Regions from separate parts of the Streptomyces sp. NPDC050535 genome, predicted to be linked through region 1. Evidence: riboswitches for the same ligand, from Rfam matches in the RefSeq annotation. Region 1 holds a riboswitch; the other holds the start of a gene.
What was found. Region 1 has a riboswitch for thiamine pyrophosphate ahead of ACIBLC_RS20310 (thiamine ABC transporter substrate binding subunit). Riboswitches for the same ligand answer to the same signal wherever they lie in the genome.
Positions count from the first base shown of each region.

Region 2: it holds a riboswitch for thiamine pyrophosphate, as region 1 does, so the genes downstream of both, thiO (glycine oxidase ThiO) here and ACIBLC_RS20310 (thiamine ABC transporter substrate binding subunit) in region 1, are expected to answer to the same signal.

Region 1 covers NZ_JBITHE010000008.1:228,711-236,342, forward strand. The annotation lists gene pyrH (UMP kinase) at 1-582, shown strand, start outside; gene frr (ribosome recycling factor) at 751-1,308, shown strand; gene ACIBLC_RS20300 (phosphatidate cytidylyltransferase) at 1,308-2,438, shown strand; gene rlmN (23S rRNA (adenine(2503)-C(2))-methyltransferase RlmN) at 2,519-3,625, shown strand; TPP riboswitch at 3,660-3,778, shown strand; gene ACIBLC_RS20310 (thiamine ABC transporter substrate binding subunit) at 3,859-4,950, shown strand; gene ACIBLC_RS20315 (ABC transporter permease) at 4,926-6,602, shown strand; gene ACIBLC_RS20320 (ABC transporter ATP-binding protein) at 6,603-7,622, shown strand.
Region 2 covers NZ_JBITHE010000009.1:55,734-63,365, forward strand. The annotation lists gene ACIBLC_RS21115 (thiazole synthase) at 1-739, opposite strand, end outside; gene thiS (sulfur carrier protein ThiS) at 743-955, opposite strand; gene thiO (glycine oxidase ThiO) at 952-2,166, opposite strand; TPP riboswitch at 2,164-2,277, opposite strand; gene ACIBLC_RS21130 (hypothetical protein) at 2,330-2,728, shown strand; gene ACIBLC_RS21135 (NAD(P)/FAD-dependent oxidoreductase) at 2,824-3,993, shown strand; gene ACIBLC_RS21140 (Rv2175c family DNA-binding protein) at 4,131-4,502, shown strand; gene thiE (thiamine phosphate synthase) at 4,594-5,262, shown strand; gene metF (methylenetetrahydrofolate reductase [NAD(P)H]) at 5,422-6,345, shown strand; gene ACIBLC_RS21155 (hypothetical protein) at 6,402-7,382, shown strand; gene ACIBLC_RS21160 (phytoene desaturase family protein) at 7,468-7,632, opposite strand, start outside.

The sequences.
Region 1 (7,632 bases):
CTCGGCGGCGGCAACTTCTTCCGCGGTGCCGAACTCCAGCAGCGCGGCATGGACAGGGCCCGCTCCGACTACATGGGCATGCTCGGCACGGTCATGAACTGCCTGGCCCTCCAGGACTTCCTGGAGAAGGAAGGCATCGACAGCCGTGTCCAGACCGCCATCACCATGGGGCAGGTCGCCGAGCCGTACATCCCGCTGCGCGCCGTACGGCACCTGGAGAAGGGCCGTGTGGTCATCTTCGGCGCCGGTATGGGCATGCCGTACTTCTCCACCGACACCACCGCCGCCCAGCGCGCGCTGGAGATCGACGCCGAGGCCCTGCTGATGGGCAAGAACGGCGTCGACGGTGTGTACGACTCCGACCCGAAGACCAACCCCGAGGCCGTCAAGTTCGACTCGCTCAGCTACGGGGAGGTCATCACCCGCGACCTCAAGGTCGCCGACATGACCGCCATCACGCTGTGCCGGGACAACAAGCTGCCCATCCTGGTCTTCGAGCTCCTGGCGGAGGGCAATATCGCGCGAGCCGTCAAGGGTGAGAAGATCGGCACACTTGTGGGTGAACACAGCAGCCGGGCCTGACGGGACCGGCCCCGACCGGGGTCGAGCCCGACCGGGTACGGACCCTGACCGGGGGATGGACAATGTCCCGCGGGTCGGGAACCGTGCAGGAACAAGACGCGACGCAGCCGGCTGCCGCCCCTACGAGGAACAGTTGCCGGGCCTACTCAAGACACGCAGGAGCAAGTGGTGATCGAAGAGACCCTCCTCGAGGCCGAGGAGAAGATGGAGAAGGCCGTCGTGGTCGCCAAGGAGGACTTCGCCGCGATCCGCACCGGTCGTGCGCACCCGGCGATGTTCAACAAGATCGTGGCCGACTACTACGGCGCACTGACGCCGATCAACCAGCTGGCCTCCTTCTCGGTGCCCGAGCCGCGCATGGCGGTGGTGACCCCGTTCGACAAGAGCGCGATGCGCAACATCGAGCAGGCGATCCGTGACTCCGACCTGGGTGTCAACCCGAGCAACGACGGCAACATCATCCGGGTGGTTTTCCCGGAGCTCACCCAGGAGCGCCGCAAGGAGTTCATCAAGGTCGCCAAGACCAAGGGTGAGGACGCCAAGATCTCGATCCGCTCCGTCCGCCGCAAGGCGAAGGAGACCATCGACAAGCTGGTCAAGGACGGCGAGGTCGGCGAGGACGAGGGCCGCCGTGCGGAGAAGGAACTCGACGACACCACGGCGAAGTACGCCGCCCAGGTGGACGAGCTCCTCAAGCACAAGGAAGCGGAGCTGCTCGAGGTCTGATGAACGACTCTTCCTGGGGGGCGCCGCCACAAGCCGGGTACTGGGGGGCGCCCGAGCAGGGGCCTGTCCAGGGGGCTGCCCCGGCGGGTCCCGCATACGATGCGTATGACGCGCAGCACACTCGCCCCATGCCCATCGTGCCCGACGTACCCGCACACGGCGGAGACCAGGATGACGACCGGGGGACCGCTCGGCTGAGCGGTCCCCTGTTCCGCGACGACTCGTCGGCGACGGCGCCGCCCTTCGGGGGCCCGTCGCAGAAGCCGCAGGAGCCCATGCCCAGCGCCCCACAGCCCGCCCCCGCACCGCAGAAGAAGACTGCGGGACGCGACTTGGGCGCGGCCATAGGGGTGGCTGTCGGGCTCGGTGTGGTGATCGTCGCGTCCTTGCTCATCGTCAAGGCCGTCTTCATCGGCGTGATAGCGGTCGCCGTGGTGGTGGGGCTGTGGGAGCTCACCTCCCGGCTCGAGGAGCGCAAGGGCATCAAGGCGCCCCTCGTGCCGCTGGCGCTCGGCGGTGCGGCGATGGTCGTCTCCGGTTACGTACGGGGCGCCGAGGGCGCCTGGGTGGCGATGGCACTCACCGCGCTGGCCGTCCTGGTCTGGCGTATGACGGAGCCTCCTGAGGGTTACCTCAAGGACGTCACGGCCGGCGTTTTCGCGGCCTTCTACATCCCGTTCCTGGCCACGTTCGTCGCGCTGATGCTCGCGGCCGACGACGGTTCACGGCGGGTGCTCACCTTCCTGCTGCTCGCCGTGGTCAGCGACACCGGCGCGTACGCGATCGGCTGGCGCTTCGGCAAGCACAAGCTGGCGCCGCGCATCAGCCCCGGCAAGACCCGCGAGGGCCTGCTCGGAGCGGTCACCTTCGCGATGGCGGCGGGTGCGCTGTTGATGGAGTTCCTGATCGACGACGGCACCTGGTGGCAGGGACTGCTCCTCGGCCTCGCGGTCGCGGCCAGCGCCACGCTCGGGGACCTCGGCGAGTCCATGATCAAGCGGGACCTCGGCATCAAGGACATGGGCACGCTGCTGCCGGGACACGGCGGCATCATGGACCGGCTGGACTCCCTGCTGCCCACGGCTCCGGTCGTGTGGCTGCTGCTGGTGCTCTTCGTCGGGTCCGGCTGACCTGCGGGTTCGTCGTTCGGGGGCTCGTTGTCCACAGGGCGGCGAGCCCCTGTTCCTATGTCTGCGACACTGGTACGGCCATGCCTAATCCTGGAGAACTTACATTCGTCGCCCCGCGCGGAGCCAAGAAGCCGCCGCGGCACCTTGCCGATCTCACGCCTGCCGAGCGTAAAGAGGCCGTTGCCGCGGTTGGTGAGAAGCCGTTCCGTGCCAAACAGCTCTCGCAGCACTACTTCGCGCGGTTCGCGCACGATCCCGAGCAGTGGACGGACATTCCGGCCGCCTCGCGCGGGAAGCTCCAGGAGGCGTTGCTTCCCGAGCTGATGACGGTGGTGCGGCATCTGTCGACCGACCAGGAGACCACCCGCAAGACCTTGTGGCGGCTCTTCGACGGGACGCTCGTCGAGTCCGTGCTGATGCGGTACCCGGACCGGGTGACCATGTGCATCAGCTCGCAGGCCGGCTGCGGGATGAACTGCCCGTTCTGCGCGACCGGGCAGGCCGGGCTCGACCGGAACCTGTCCACCGGCGAGATCGTGCACCAGATCGTGGACGGCATGCGGTCGCTCAGGGACGGCGAGATCCCGGGTGGTCCGGCGCGGCTCAGCAACATCGTCTTCATGGGCATGGGCGAGCCGCTCGCCAACTACAAGAGGGTGGTCGGAGCGATCCGCGCCCTCACCGACCCCGAGCCCGACGGGCTCGGCCTGTCGCAGCGGGGCATCACCGTGTCGACCGTCGGGCTTGTCCCGGCGATCAACCGGTTCTCCGACGAGGGCTTCAAGTGCCGCCTCGCCATCTCCCTGCACGCGCCCGACGACGAGCTGCGTGACACCCTCGTCCCCGTGAACACGCGGTGGAACGTGCGGGAGGTGCTGGACGCCGGCTGGGAGTACGCGGCCAGGTCGGGGCGCCGGCTCTCCATCGAGTACGCGCTGATCAGGGACATCAACGACCAGGCATGGCGTGGTGACCGGCTCGGGCGGATGCTCAAGGGCAAGCCCGTGCACGTCAACCTCATCCCGTTGAACCCCACGCCGGGTTCGAAGTGGACCGCCTCGCGGCCCGAGGACGAGAAGGCGTTCGTCGACGCGATCGCGGCCCACGGGGTGCCGGTCACCGTCCGGGACACCCGTGGCCAGGAGATCGACGGGGCGTGCGGACAGCTCGCGGCCACCGAGCGGTAACCTGGCGGGGAACAACCGCGAAATCCACATCTTCATATTCCGACAGGGGAGCGCCACAGCGCTGAGAGTGCGGCAGCCGGGTCACCGGTGGGCCGCAGACCCTCAGAACCTTGCCCAGGTCATTCTGGGTAGGAAGTTCGGTCAATACTCAAGCTGTTGCGCCCTGCCCCGGCACCTCCGACAGGTTCCGGGGCAGGGCCGCGTCTCTTCCTGGTCATCCCAGGAGGAATTCAGTGAGCAAGAAGAAGACGATCACGGCCGTCGGTCTCGTCGGTCTGGGGCTGGGGCTCGTCACGCTCTCCGGGTGCGGCTCGACAGAGTCAGGTTCCGGAAGCGGCGGTGACTCCAAGACCGTGACCCTCGTCAGTCATGACTCCTTCACGTACTCCAAGGACGTGCTGAGCGCCTTCGAGAAGGAGTCCGGGTACACGGTCAAGGTGCTCAAGGACGGCGACGCCGGGCAGGCCGTCAACAAGGCGATCCTCACCAAGGACAACCCGCAGGGCGACGTCTTCTTCGGCGTCGACAACACCCTGCTGTCCCGGGCGCTCGACAACGGGCTCTTCCAGTCGTACGAGGCCAAGGGCTCGGACCAGATCCTCCCGGAGTACCGGGTCGACGGGGACGAGCACCGGGTCACGCCCATCGACACCGGCGACATCTGCGTCAACTACGACAAGGCCTACTTCACCGAGCACAAGCTGGCTCCGCCGGCGTCCTTCGCCGATCTCGTCAAGCCCGAGTACAAGAACCTGCTGGTCACCGAGAACGCCTCGACGTCCTCGCCCGGCCTCGGCTTCCTGCTGGGGACGGCGGCGAAGTACGGCGACGACGCCTGGCAGGACTACTGGACGAAGCTCAAGGCCAACGGCGTCAAGGTCGTCGACGGCTGGGAGCAGGCCTACAACGAGGAGTTCTCCGGGTCGGCCGGAGGCAAGAAGGCCAAGGCGGACCGGCCGCTGGTCGTCTCGTACGCCTCCTCGCCACCCGCCGAGGTCATCTACGCCGACCCGAAGCCGAAGACCGCGCCGACCGGCGTCGCGGCCGGCACCTGCTTCCGGCAGGTCGAGTACGCGGGGCTGCTGAGCAACGCCGGGAACACCAAGGGCGGTGAGGCTCTCCTCGACTTCCTGATCACCAAGAAATTCCAGGAGGACATGCCGCTGAACATGTTCGTGTACCCGGTGGTCGAGGGGGCCACGGTGCCGGCCGAGTTCACGGAGTTCGGTCCGCAGGCCAAGGACCCCGAGACCATGGACCCGGCCAAGGTCGCCGACAACCGTGACCAGTGGGTCAAGTCGTGGACCTCACTCGTACTGAAGTAACGCCCCGGGTGCGCGGGAAGTCCCGTCGGGGAGGCGCGGCGCGGCTCGGGCTCATGGCCCTGCCCGTCGCGTTCTTCGGCGTCTTCTTCGCCTACCCGGTGGCGGCGATCGTGGCCCGCGGTCTCAAGGTCGACGGGGTCTGGCAGTTCGGCCGGATCCGGGATGTCCTCGCGCAGTCCGACATCCGGCACGTGCTGTGGTTCACCACCTGGCAGGCGCTCGCCTCGACCGCGCTCACGCTGCTGATCGCGCTCCCCGGCGCGTATGTTTTCGCGCGCTTCGATTTCAGGGGCAAGCAGATCCTGCGCGCGGTGGTGACCGTGCCGTTCGTGCTGCCGACAGTCGTCGTCGGGACAGCGTTCCTCGCCCTCGTCGGCCGGGGCGGACTCCTGGACGAACTGTGGGGCGTACGGCTCGACACGACCGTCTGGGCGATCCTGCTCGCCCATGTCTTCTTCAACTACGCGGTCGTCGTCCGCACGGTCGGCGGTCTCTGGTCGCAGCTCGACCCGCGACAGGAGGAGGCCGCCAGGATGCTCGGCGCCTCCCGGTTCGCGGCCTGGCGGAAGGTGACGCTGCCGGCCCTGAGCCCGGCCGTGGCCGCCGCCGCGCTGATGGTCTTCCTCTTCACGTTCACCTCCTTCGGTGTGGTGCAGATCCTGGGCGGTCCCACCTTCTCGACTCTCGAGGTCGAGATCTACCGGCAGACCTCGGAGATCTTCGACCTCTCCACGGCGGCGGTGCTGACGATCATCCAGTTCGTGGCGGTGGGCGCGATCCTCGCCGTGCACGCCCGGACCGTACGGCGCCGGGAGACCGCCCTGCGTCTGGTGCCCCCGGAAGTGACCGCCCGCCGGCCGAGCGGGGCCGGGCAGTGGGCGCTGCTCGCCGGAGTGCTCGCGACCATCGCCGTGCTTCTCGTGCTGCCGCTCGGCGTGCTGGTCCAACGGTCCCTGGACGCGCCCGACTTCGGGTATTACCGGGCTTTGACCTCGGATGACAGCGGTATCTTCCTCGTCGCGCCGATCGAGGCGATCGGCAACTCCCTGGAGTACGCGCTCGCCGCCACCGCCATCGCCGTGCTGATCGGCGGTCTGGCGGCCGCGGCCCTCACCAGGCGGGCGGGCCGTCTCGTACGAGGCTTCGACGCGCTGCTGATGCTGCCGCTCGGCGTGTCGGCGGTGACCGTCGGGTTCGGGTTCCTGATCGCGCTCGACGAACCGCCGCTCAACCTCAGAAGCAGCTGGATCCTGGTGCCGCTCGCGCAGGCGCTCGTCGGTGTGCCCTTCGTCGTACGGACGATGCTGCCCGTGCTGCGGGCGGTGGACGGGCGGCTGCGGGAGGCGGCGGCGGTGCTCGGGGCGTCTCCGTGGCGGGTGTGGCGCGAGGTCGATCTGCCGATGGTGCGGCGTGCGCTGCTGGTCGCGGCCGGCTTCGCCTTCGCGGTGTCGCTGGGCGAGTTCGGGGCGACCGTCTTCATCGCGCGGCCCGACAACCCGACACTGCCGGTCGCCGTGGCCCGGCTGCTCGGGCGCGCGGGTGACCTCAACTACGGCCAGGCGATGGCCCTTTCGACGATCTTGATGGTGGTGTGCGCGGTGGCGCTGCTGCTGTTGGAGCGGGTACGGACCGACCGGACCGGGGAGTTCTAGATGCTGCTGAGCCTTGAGACCGCGACCGTGCGCTTCGGCGGGCGGGCGGTGCTCGACGATGTCGGCCTAGCGGTCGCCGAGCACGAGATCGTGTGCGTGCTGGGGCCGAGCGGCAGCGGCAAGTCGACGCTGCTGCGGGCGGTGGCCGGACTCCAGTCGCTCGACGCGGGCCGGGTACTCCTCGACGGCCGTGATCAGGCGGGGGTGCCCGCGCACCGGCGGGGCGTCGGCCTGATGTTCCAGGACCACCAGCTCTTCCCGCAGCGCGATGTGGGCGGCAATGTCGCCTTCGGGCTTCGGATGCACGGCGCGGGCAAGGGTGAACAGGCGGTACGGGTTCGGGAGTTGCTGGAGCTCGTCGGGTTGCCGGGTGCCGAACGCAGGGCCGTCGCCACGCTCTCCGGGGGCGAGCAGCAGCGGGTCGCGCTGGCCCGCGCCCTCGCTCCGCGCCCCCGTCTGCTGATGCTCGACGAACCGCTCGGCCAGCTCGACCGCTCGCTGCGGGAACGCCTTGTCGTGGAACTCCGGCAGCTCTTCGGTGAGTTGGGTACGACCGTGCTCGCCGTCACGCACGACCAGGGCGAGGCCTTCGCGCTCGCCGACCGGGTCGTGGTCATGCGCGACGGACGAATCGCCCAGTCCGGCACGCCGCTTGAGGTCTGGCAGTACCCCGCCGACGAGTTCGTCGCGCGCTTCCTCGGCTTCGACAACGTGGTGGAGGCGACGGTGAGCGGGGAGGCCGCGGACACCCCGTGGGGGAAGGTCCCGGTGCCGGAGGGCACCCGGCAGGGGCCGGGCACACTGCTCGTGCGGCCCGCGGGCGTACGGCTGGTGGACGCGGCGGAAGGGCTGCGCTGCACCGTGGCCGGACGCACCTTCCGGGGCACCCACGTCGCCGTACAGCTGCAACCGGAGGACGCGCCCCGGCTGGAAGCGGCGTGCACGCTCAGGGAGGCGCCGGAGCCCGGCGACCGGGTCGGGGTGGAGTTCGACTCGGCCGAGATCGCCGTCCTCGGCTGAGCTCGCCGTC
Region 2 (7,632 bases), on a different contig from region 1:
CCTCGGCGAAGTGCCGCCGGGGAATCCGGCCCGCGCGGAAGGCGAGCCGCCCGGCCTCCACCGCGTGCCGCATGCCCTCGGCCATGAGCACCGGCTCCTGCGCCCGTGTCACGGCCGAGGCGAGCATCACACCGGCACACCCCAGCTCCATCGCGAGCGCGGCGTCGGACGCCGTACCGGCCCCCGCGTCCAGAATCACCGGCACGCGCGCGTGCTCCACGATCAGCTGGAAGTTGTGCGGATTCCGGATGCCGAGACCGGATCCGATCGGCGACCCCAGCGGCATGATCGCGGCGCACCCGACGTCTTCCAGCTTCCGCGCGAGCACCGGGTCGTCGTTCGTGTACGGCAGCACGGTGAACCCGTCGTCCACCAGTGTCTCCGCCGCGTCGAGAAGCTCGATCGGGTCGGGCAGCAGCGTGCGCTCGTCGGCGATGACCTCCAGCTTGACCACGTCGGTGCCCAGCGCCTCCCGCGCGAGGCGGGCGGTCAGGACGGCCTCGCCGGCGGTGAAGCACCCCGCCGTGTTCGGCAGCACCCGGATGCCGAGCCGGTCGAGCACGGACAGCACCGAACCGTGCACGTAAGCGTTTACGCGCCGCATCGCGACCGTCGTCAGCTCCGTGCCGGAGGCGACGAGCGAGCGCTCCAGGACGTCGAGGCTGGGCGCGCCCCCCGTACCCATGATCAGCCGGGACGAGAAGGACGTACCACCGAGGACGAAGGGATCGTCGGCCATGGGTCAGCCTCCTTGGACGGCGGTGAGGACTTCGACGCGGTCTCCCTCGGAGAGGGACGTGGACGACCACCGCCCGCGCGGGACGACGGTCTCGTTGAGGGCGGCGGCGACGCCGGACGGGGCCGGGGTGAGCGCCGCGACGAGGGTGTCGAGAGCGGTGCCCGCGGCGATCCGCCGCCGCTCCCCGTTGACGAGGACGCTGACGAGGACGCTCATGCGGGCTGCTCCGTACGGGCCGGGCTGAAGCGCTTGGGCGTGAAGGGGCTTGCCACGTCCGGGAGTTCGCCGGTGGTCAGGACATGCGCCATCGTGTCGCCGGTGACCGGGGTCAGCAGGACGCCGTTGCGGTGGTGCCCGGTGGCGAGGAGGAGACCGTCGAGCTCGGTCGGACCGAGCAGCGGCGCGTTGTCGGGCGACGCGGGGCGCAGTCCGGCGCGGGTCTCGGTGAGCGGCAGCTCGGTGATCCCGGGAACCAGCTCATGGGCGTCACGCAGCAGCTCGTACACACCGCCCGCGGTCACCGTGGTGTCCCAGCCCAGCTCCTCGCTGGTCGCGCCGACCACGAGCTCGCCGTTCTCGCGCGGCACCAGATAGACCTGGCTGCCGCGCACCACGGCGCGCACGGTACGGCTCAGGAAGGGCGCGTACCGCTTCGGCACGGTCAGCCGCAGCACCTGCCCCTTCACCGGGCGCACGGGCGGCAGCACGGCCTCCGGAACGCCCGCGAGACGCCCGCTGAGGCTGCCCGCGGCCAGCACCACCTGCTCCGCCGACAGCTCGGTGCCGTCCGTGATGACGACTCCGGTGGCCCGGTCCGCCGCGACGGCGAGCCGCTCGGCCCACGTCCGGCGGAACACCACCCCGGCCCTTTCGCACGCCGTGACCAGAGCCTTCGCCAGCCGGCGCGGATCGACCTGGTGGTCGCCGTCGACGCGCAGGCCACCGCGTACGCCGGGCGCGAGCATCGGCTCCAGGCGACGGCACTCACGGCCGCTGAGCCACTCCGGGTCGAGCCCCGACCGACGTTGCAGGGCGTGCAGTTCGCGCAGGTGGGCACGGTCGTCGGCGTCCAGCGCGACGGCCAGGGTGCCGCACCGGCGGTAGCCGAGGTCCTGGCCGGTCGCCTCGGTGAGCTCGGCGGCGAAGTCCGGATAGCGCCGCGCGGAGGCGAGATTGAGGCCCAGCAGGGTCTGCTCGCCGTAGTGCAGTTCGGTGACGGCGGCGAGCATTCCGGCCGCGACCTGCGCGGCGCCGCCGCCGGGCTCGGGGTCGACGACCGCGGTCGTGAACCCGCGCTGCGCCGCCCGCCAGGCCGTCACCAGCCCGATGATCCCGCCCCCGACGACCAGGACGTCCGAGGTGTCTGATGCCTGGGGTGTGCGGGACGTGCGAGATGTGTGGAACGCGTCCGATGGTGTACGCGACATGGGCGTCCAGCCCCTCCCTTCGCCGGCATGACCCGGATCAGGTTCGTACGGTCGGAGGCCGTTCCAGCCTCCCTCTCAGCCCGGTGCGTCCGGACTCCCGCGAGTGCCTTACGTTGGCCAGCGTAGCCCGCTGCCGTATGTCTCAGTAAGGGAGCCTCCGCCCATGGCCCGTTCGCTCGACGGCCTCGTCCTGGCCCCGGTCGCCGACCAGGCACCCGGACAGGTGGGTACCCGCACCCGCTTCACCTACCGCGAGCGGGAAGGCGTGATCTGGGCCGACTACGCGGGCGGCGACGTCGTACGCGGGCACCTCGTGGGCACCCGCGAGGGCGACCGTCTCGACTTCCGGTACGTACAGCTCAAGCACGACGGCAGCACCTCCTCGGGGCACTGCGTGTCGCGCGTGACGGAGCTGCCCGACGGGCGCGTACGCCTGGAGGAGACCTGGGAGTGGGAGTCGCAGCGCGGCAGCGGGACCAGCGTCGTGGAGGAGACCGGGGCGGGCGACGCCGAGCAGGTCGTGGCGGGCGGTGTGGAGCAGGTCACCGAGCCCGCCCCCTGACTGACAATCTGTCAGCTGACTATGGTGATCAGGTGACCGAGAAGACGCGGGTTCAGGAGCGGGCGGTACGACAGGTCGTCATCGTGGGTGCCGGCATGGCGGGCGTGCAGACCGCGGTCGCCCTGCGGGAACAGGGCTTCGCCGGCGACGTGACACTGATCGGCGCGGAACCGCACCAGCCGTACGACCGGCCACCGCTGTCCAAGGCCGTGCTGCTCGGCAAGACCGAGGGATCCGCCTTCGATGTCGATTTCGAGGCACTGGGCATCGCACTGCGGCTCGGCAACGAGGCGCTCGGTGTACGCCCCGGGGACCACGAACTGGACACCGACACCGGCCCGGTGCCGTACGACGCCCTGGTCATCGCCACGGGCGCGGAACCCATCCGGCTGCCGGGCACGGAGGGTGTCCCCGGGGTTCATCTGCTGCGCACCCTTGACGACGCCGAGCGGCTGCGCCCCGTGCTCGCCCGGCAGCACGACATCGTGGTGGTCGGGGCGGGCTGGATCGGCGCCGAGTTCGCCACCGCCGCGCGTGAGGCGGGGTGCGCCGTGACCGTCGTCGAGGCTGCCGACCGGCCCCTCGCCGGTGCGCTGCCCGCCGAGGTCGCCGCGCCTATGGCCGCCTGGTACGCGGACAGCGGGGCCTCGCTGCGCACCCACGCGCGCGTGGAGCGCGTCGAGCCGGGCGCGGTGGTGCTGGACGACGGCACCCGGGTACCCGCGGGCGCCGTCGTCGTCGGCATCGGCGCGCGCCCCGCCACCGAATGGCTCAGCGGCTCCGGCATCGAGCTGGGCGCCCACCGCGAGGTCGTGGCCGACGACCATCTGCGCAGCTCCCTGCCGGACGTCTTCGCGGTCGGCGACTGCGCTTCCTTCCCTTCGGGGCGTTACGAGGGCCGCCTTCTGGTCCACCACTGGGACAACGCCCTCCAGGGCCCGCGCACGGTGGCGGCCAACATCATCGGCGAGTCCCCGGTGGCGTACGACCCCGTCCCGTACTTCTGGTCCGAGCAGTTCGGCCGCTTCGTCCAGTACGTCGGCCACCACGCCCCCGCCGACACCACCGTGTGGCGCGGCGACCCGACCGGCGCCGCCTGGTCGGTCTGCTGGCTCCACGACGGCCGACTGGTCGCCCTCCTCGCGGTCGGCCGGCCCCGGGACCTGGCCCAGGGCCGGAAAGTCATCGAGGCGGGCACCCCGATGGACCCGGAGCTGCTGTCGGACCCGTCGCGACCGCTGAAGACGGCGACGCTCACGCCGTAGCGGGGCCTGGTTCGCCGAGGGCGCAACCGCCGCGGGGCGGGCGATCCGGCAGCTCGGCGGGCGATTCGGCCGCGCGCCGACCCGTTCCTGACGGGGCTCGGCTACCGAGTGTCAGTCCGGGATGGCAGGCTTGTCCTGTGACCGAGATTGACGCAAAGATCGATGCTCTCGTCCCCGCCTGGCTCACTCTCCCCGACATCGCCGAGCAGTTCGGTGTCGAGGTGACCCGCGTCCGGCAGTTGGTCAGGGAGGGCCAGCTGATCGCCGTACGCCGTGGTGAGAACCGCGCGCTGCACGTCCCCGCCGCTTTCGTCGACGGGGCCGAGCAGAAGGTCGTCAAGGGCCTGACAGGCACCCTGACGCTCCTGCGGGACGACGGCTTCTCCGACGAAGAGATGCTCGAGTGGCTCTTCACCCCCGACCCGAGCCTGCCCGGCACCCCCGCGCAGGCTCTCAGCGAGAATCGCGGCACGGAGGTGAAGCGTCGCGCCCAGGCGCTCGCCGTCTGACCTGAACAGACCGTCCGACGTTCGGACCACGGCGGCCATGGACCACCCCGGCCGCCGTGGTCCGCACGCAACGACAACGGGGGACACACGCATGCCCGACACCGCCGCCACCGTCCGCGCCCGGCTCGCCGACGCCCGCGTCTACCTGTGCACGGACGCCCGCCGGCGCCAGGGCGACCTCGCCGAGTTCCTGGACGCGGTCCTGGCGGGCGGCGTCGACATCGTGCAGCTGCGCGACAAGGGCATGGAGGCGGCCGAGGAGCTGGAGCACCTCCAGGTCTTCGCGGACGCCTGCGCCCGCCACGGCAGGCTCCTCGCCGTCAACGACCGGGCGGACGTGGCGCACGCGGCCGGCGCCGACGTGCTGCACCTGGGCCAGGGCGACCTGCCGGTCCCCGCGGCCCGCGCCGTCCTCGGCGACCGGGTCCTGATAGGCCGCTCCACACACGCCGAGTCCGAGGCCGCGGCGGCCGCCGTCCAGGACGGCGTGGACTACTTCTGCACCGGCCCCTGCTGGCCGACCCCCACCAAGCCCGGCCGCCACGCACCCGGCCTCGACCTGGTCCGGTACACGGCCTCGCTGGGCACCGGCCGCCCCTGGTTCGCCATCGGCGGCATCGACCTCGGCAACCTCGACGAGGTGCTGGAGGCGGGTGCCCGCCGCGCTGTCGTCGTACGGGCGATCACGGAGGCGGACGACCCGGGAGCGGCGGCGGGAGAGTTCGCGAAGCGGCTGCGCGGCGTACCGCTTCCCCAGTAGCCGCGCCCACGTACCGTCCATGCACCCGTCCACGCGGCGGCCCTCGATTGCCGGAACGGGCGTCCTGATCCTGTCCGAAAGCTGGACAAGAAATCGACAGACCGGACAATTCTCGGGCGTTCGGTTGGGGAGGACGGCCACCCTGACTAACCTGCGGGTATGGCCCACGGATCTGCTTCCACCAGGACTGACCGCGCGCGAACCGTGCGTGACATGCTCGCGACCGGCAACAAGACGTACTCGTTCGAGTTCTCCGCGCCGAAGACCCTCAAGGGCGAGCGGAACCTGTGGAACGCGCTGCGCCGGGTGGAGGCGGTCGCCCCCGACTTCGTCTCCGTGACCTACGGTGCCGGCGGGTCCACCCGCGCGGGCACGGTCAAGGAGACCCAGCAGATCGTCGCCGACACGACGCTCACCCCGGTCGCCCACCTCACCGCGGTCAACCACTCCGTCGCGGAGCTGCGCAACATCATCGGCCAGTACGCGGACGCCGGGATCCGCAACATCCTCGCGGTGCGCGGCGACCCGCCGGGCGATCCCATGGGCGACTGGGTGCCGCACCCCCAGGGACTGACCTACGCGGCCGAACTCGTCCGTCTCATCAAGGAGTCCGGCGACTTCTGCGTCGGCGTCGCGGCCTTCCCCGAGACGCACCCGCGCTCCGAGACCTGGGACCTGGACGTCGCGCACTTCGTCGACAAGTGCCGTGCCGGCGCCGACTACGCGATCACGCAGATGTTCTTCCACCCCGAGCCGTATCTCCGGCTGCGAGACCGCGTAGCCGCGGCAGGCTGTGCGACCCCGGTGATTCCCGAGGTCATGCCGGTCACGAGTGTGAAGATGCTGGAGAGGCTTCCGAAGCTCAGCAACGCCTCGATCCCGGACGTTCTGAAAGAGCGGATCCTCACAGCCAAAGACGATGCGGCGGCTGTACGCTCCATTGGCATCGAGTTCGCGACGGAGTTCTGCGCGAGGCTGCTGGCCGAGGGAGTACCCGGACTGCACTTCATCACGCTCAACAACTCCACGGCGACGCTGGAAATTTACGACAATCTGGGTCTGCACCACCCGCAGCAGACCTAGACCGGTCGCACCCGCGTACGACACACTGCGTAGCGGCCACTGGGAGAGGGGCGTACATGGGCTGGACGGTCCTCTATATCGCGTTCGGTGTTGTCGCGCTGTGGCTGCTGGGCGAGGTCCTGCTGCAGTACAAGGCACGGCTGCGCTACCGGCTGCTCGCCTTCGGGGGCTTCCTCGGCGTGGTCCTCGGCGTGCTGATCCCCTCCGTGGTGGTCATCGGCCTGGGTGCGGCGGCCTTCGCGGTCGGCCAGACGTACGTCACGCTGTCGTTCCGCCGCGGCTTCGCGGAGGGCTGGGCCGTCGGCAACCGCCAGGGCGCCGACAACGCCCAGGGCAAGAGCAAGCGCCGCCGCGGCGAGCCGGAGTTCCAGGACCCGACGCTGTCGGTCTCAGGCCTGGAAACGGCCGAGGCCACGGAGTTTCCACGACAGGGCGAGTACCCGGGCGAGGACAACGTATTCTCGCCCGCGCCGTCCGACCGCTTCATGCCGCCGGGTTCGGGTGAGCCCGCCGCCGATTCCACCGCCGTGTACGAGCCGCAGCCCCTGCCCGACGACACCGGCTCCTACGGCGTCTACGACGCCAACGCCTACGCGGCGGCGGCCGACCAGTCCTACGCGAACCCGGCCCAGGGCCAGGACCAGCAGGCCTACGCGTACGACGGCTACTCCGGTTACGACCAGCAGCAGTACGGCTACGACAACAACGGCCAGCAGCAGTACGCCGCCTACTCCGACCCGTACATCGGCACGCAGACGTACAGCGGCACCTCGTACGACAACACCACGTACGGCGGCGGCGAGCAGCAGCAGTACCAGCAGCAGGGCTACGGGCAGGACCAGTACGGCACCGGCGACTACGCCGGAGACGGCACCCCGCCCGGCGGCGTCTGGGTGCCGCAGCAGCGCAACACCGACGACCCGTACGGCGGCGAACTCCCGCCGGAGCAGCCCTACCCCTACCCGGAGAACGGCAACGGGAATGGGAACGGCAACGGGAACGGCACGGGGTACGACGAGCAGCAGTACCGGTACTGAGGGCGGCCCGCACCAGCTCCGTGCGGGCCTCCGCACGTGTCGTACGGGCGTCTGTTCGTCGGCGTCTCCCAGCGCGCCGTGAGGCTCACTGAGAGCCTCGGAACTCCGGTCCCTCCACGACCAGTCCGGCCACCAGCGCCCCCGACATGCCCGCGTGCGGCAGGCCGCCGCCCGGGTGTGCCCAGCCGCCGACCGCGAACAGGCCCGGCAGGCGGGTGCTGTTCGCCGGATGCAGCAGGGCCCCGGCCGC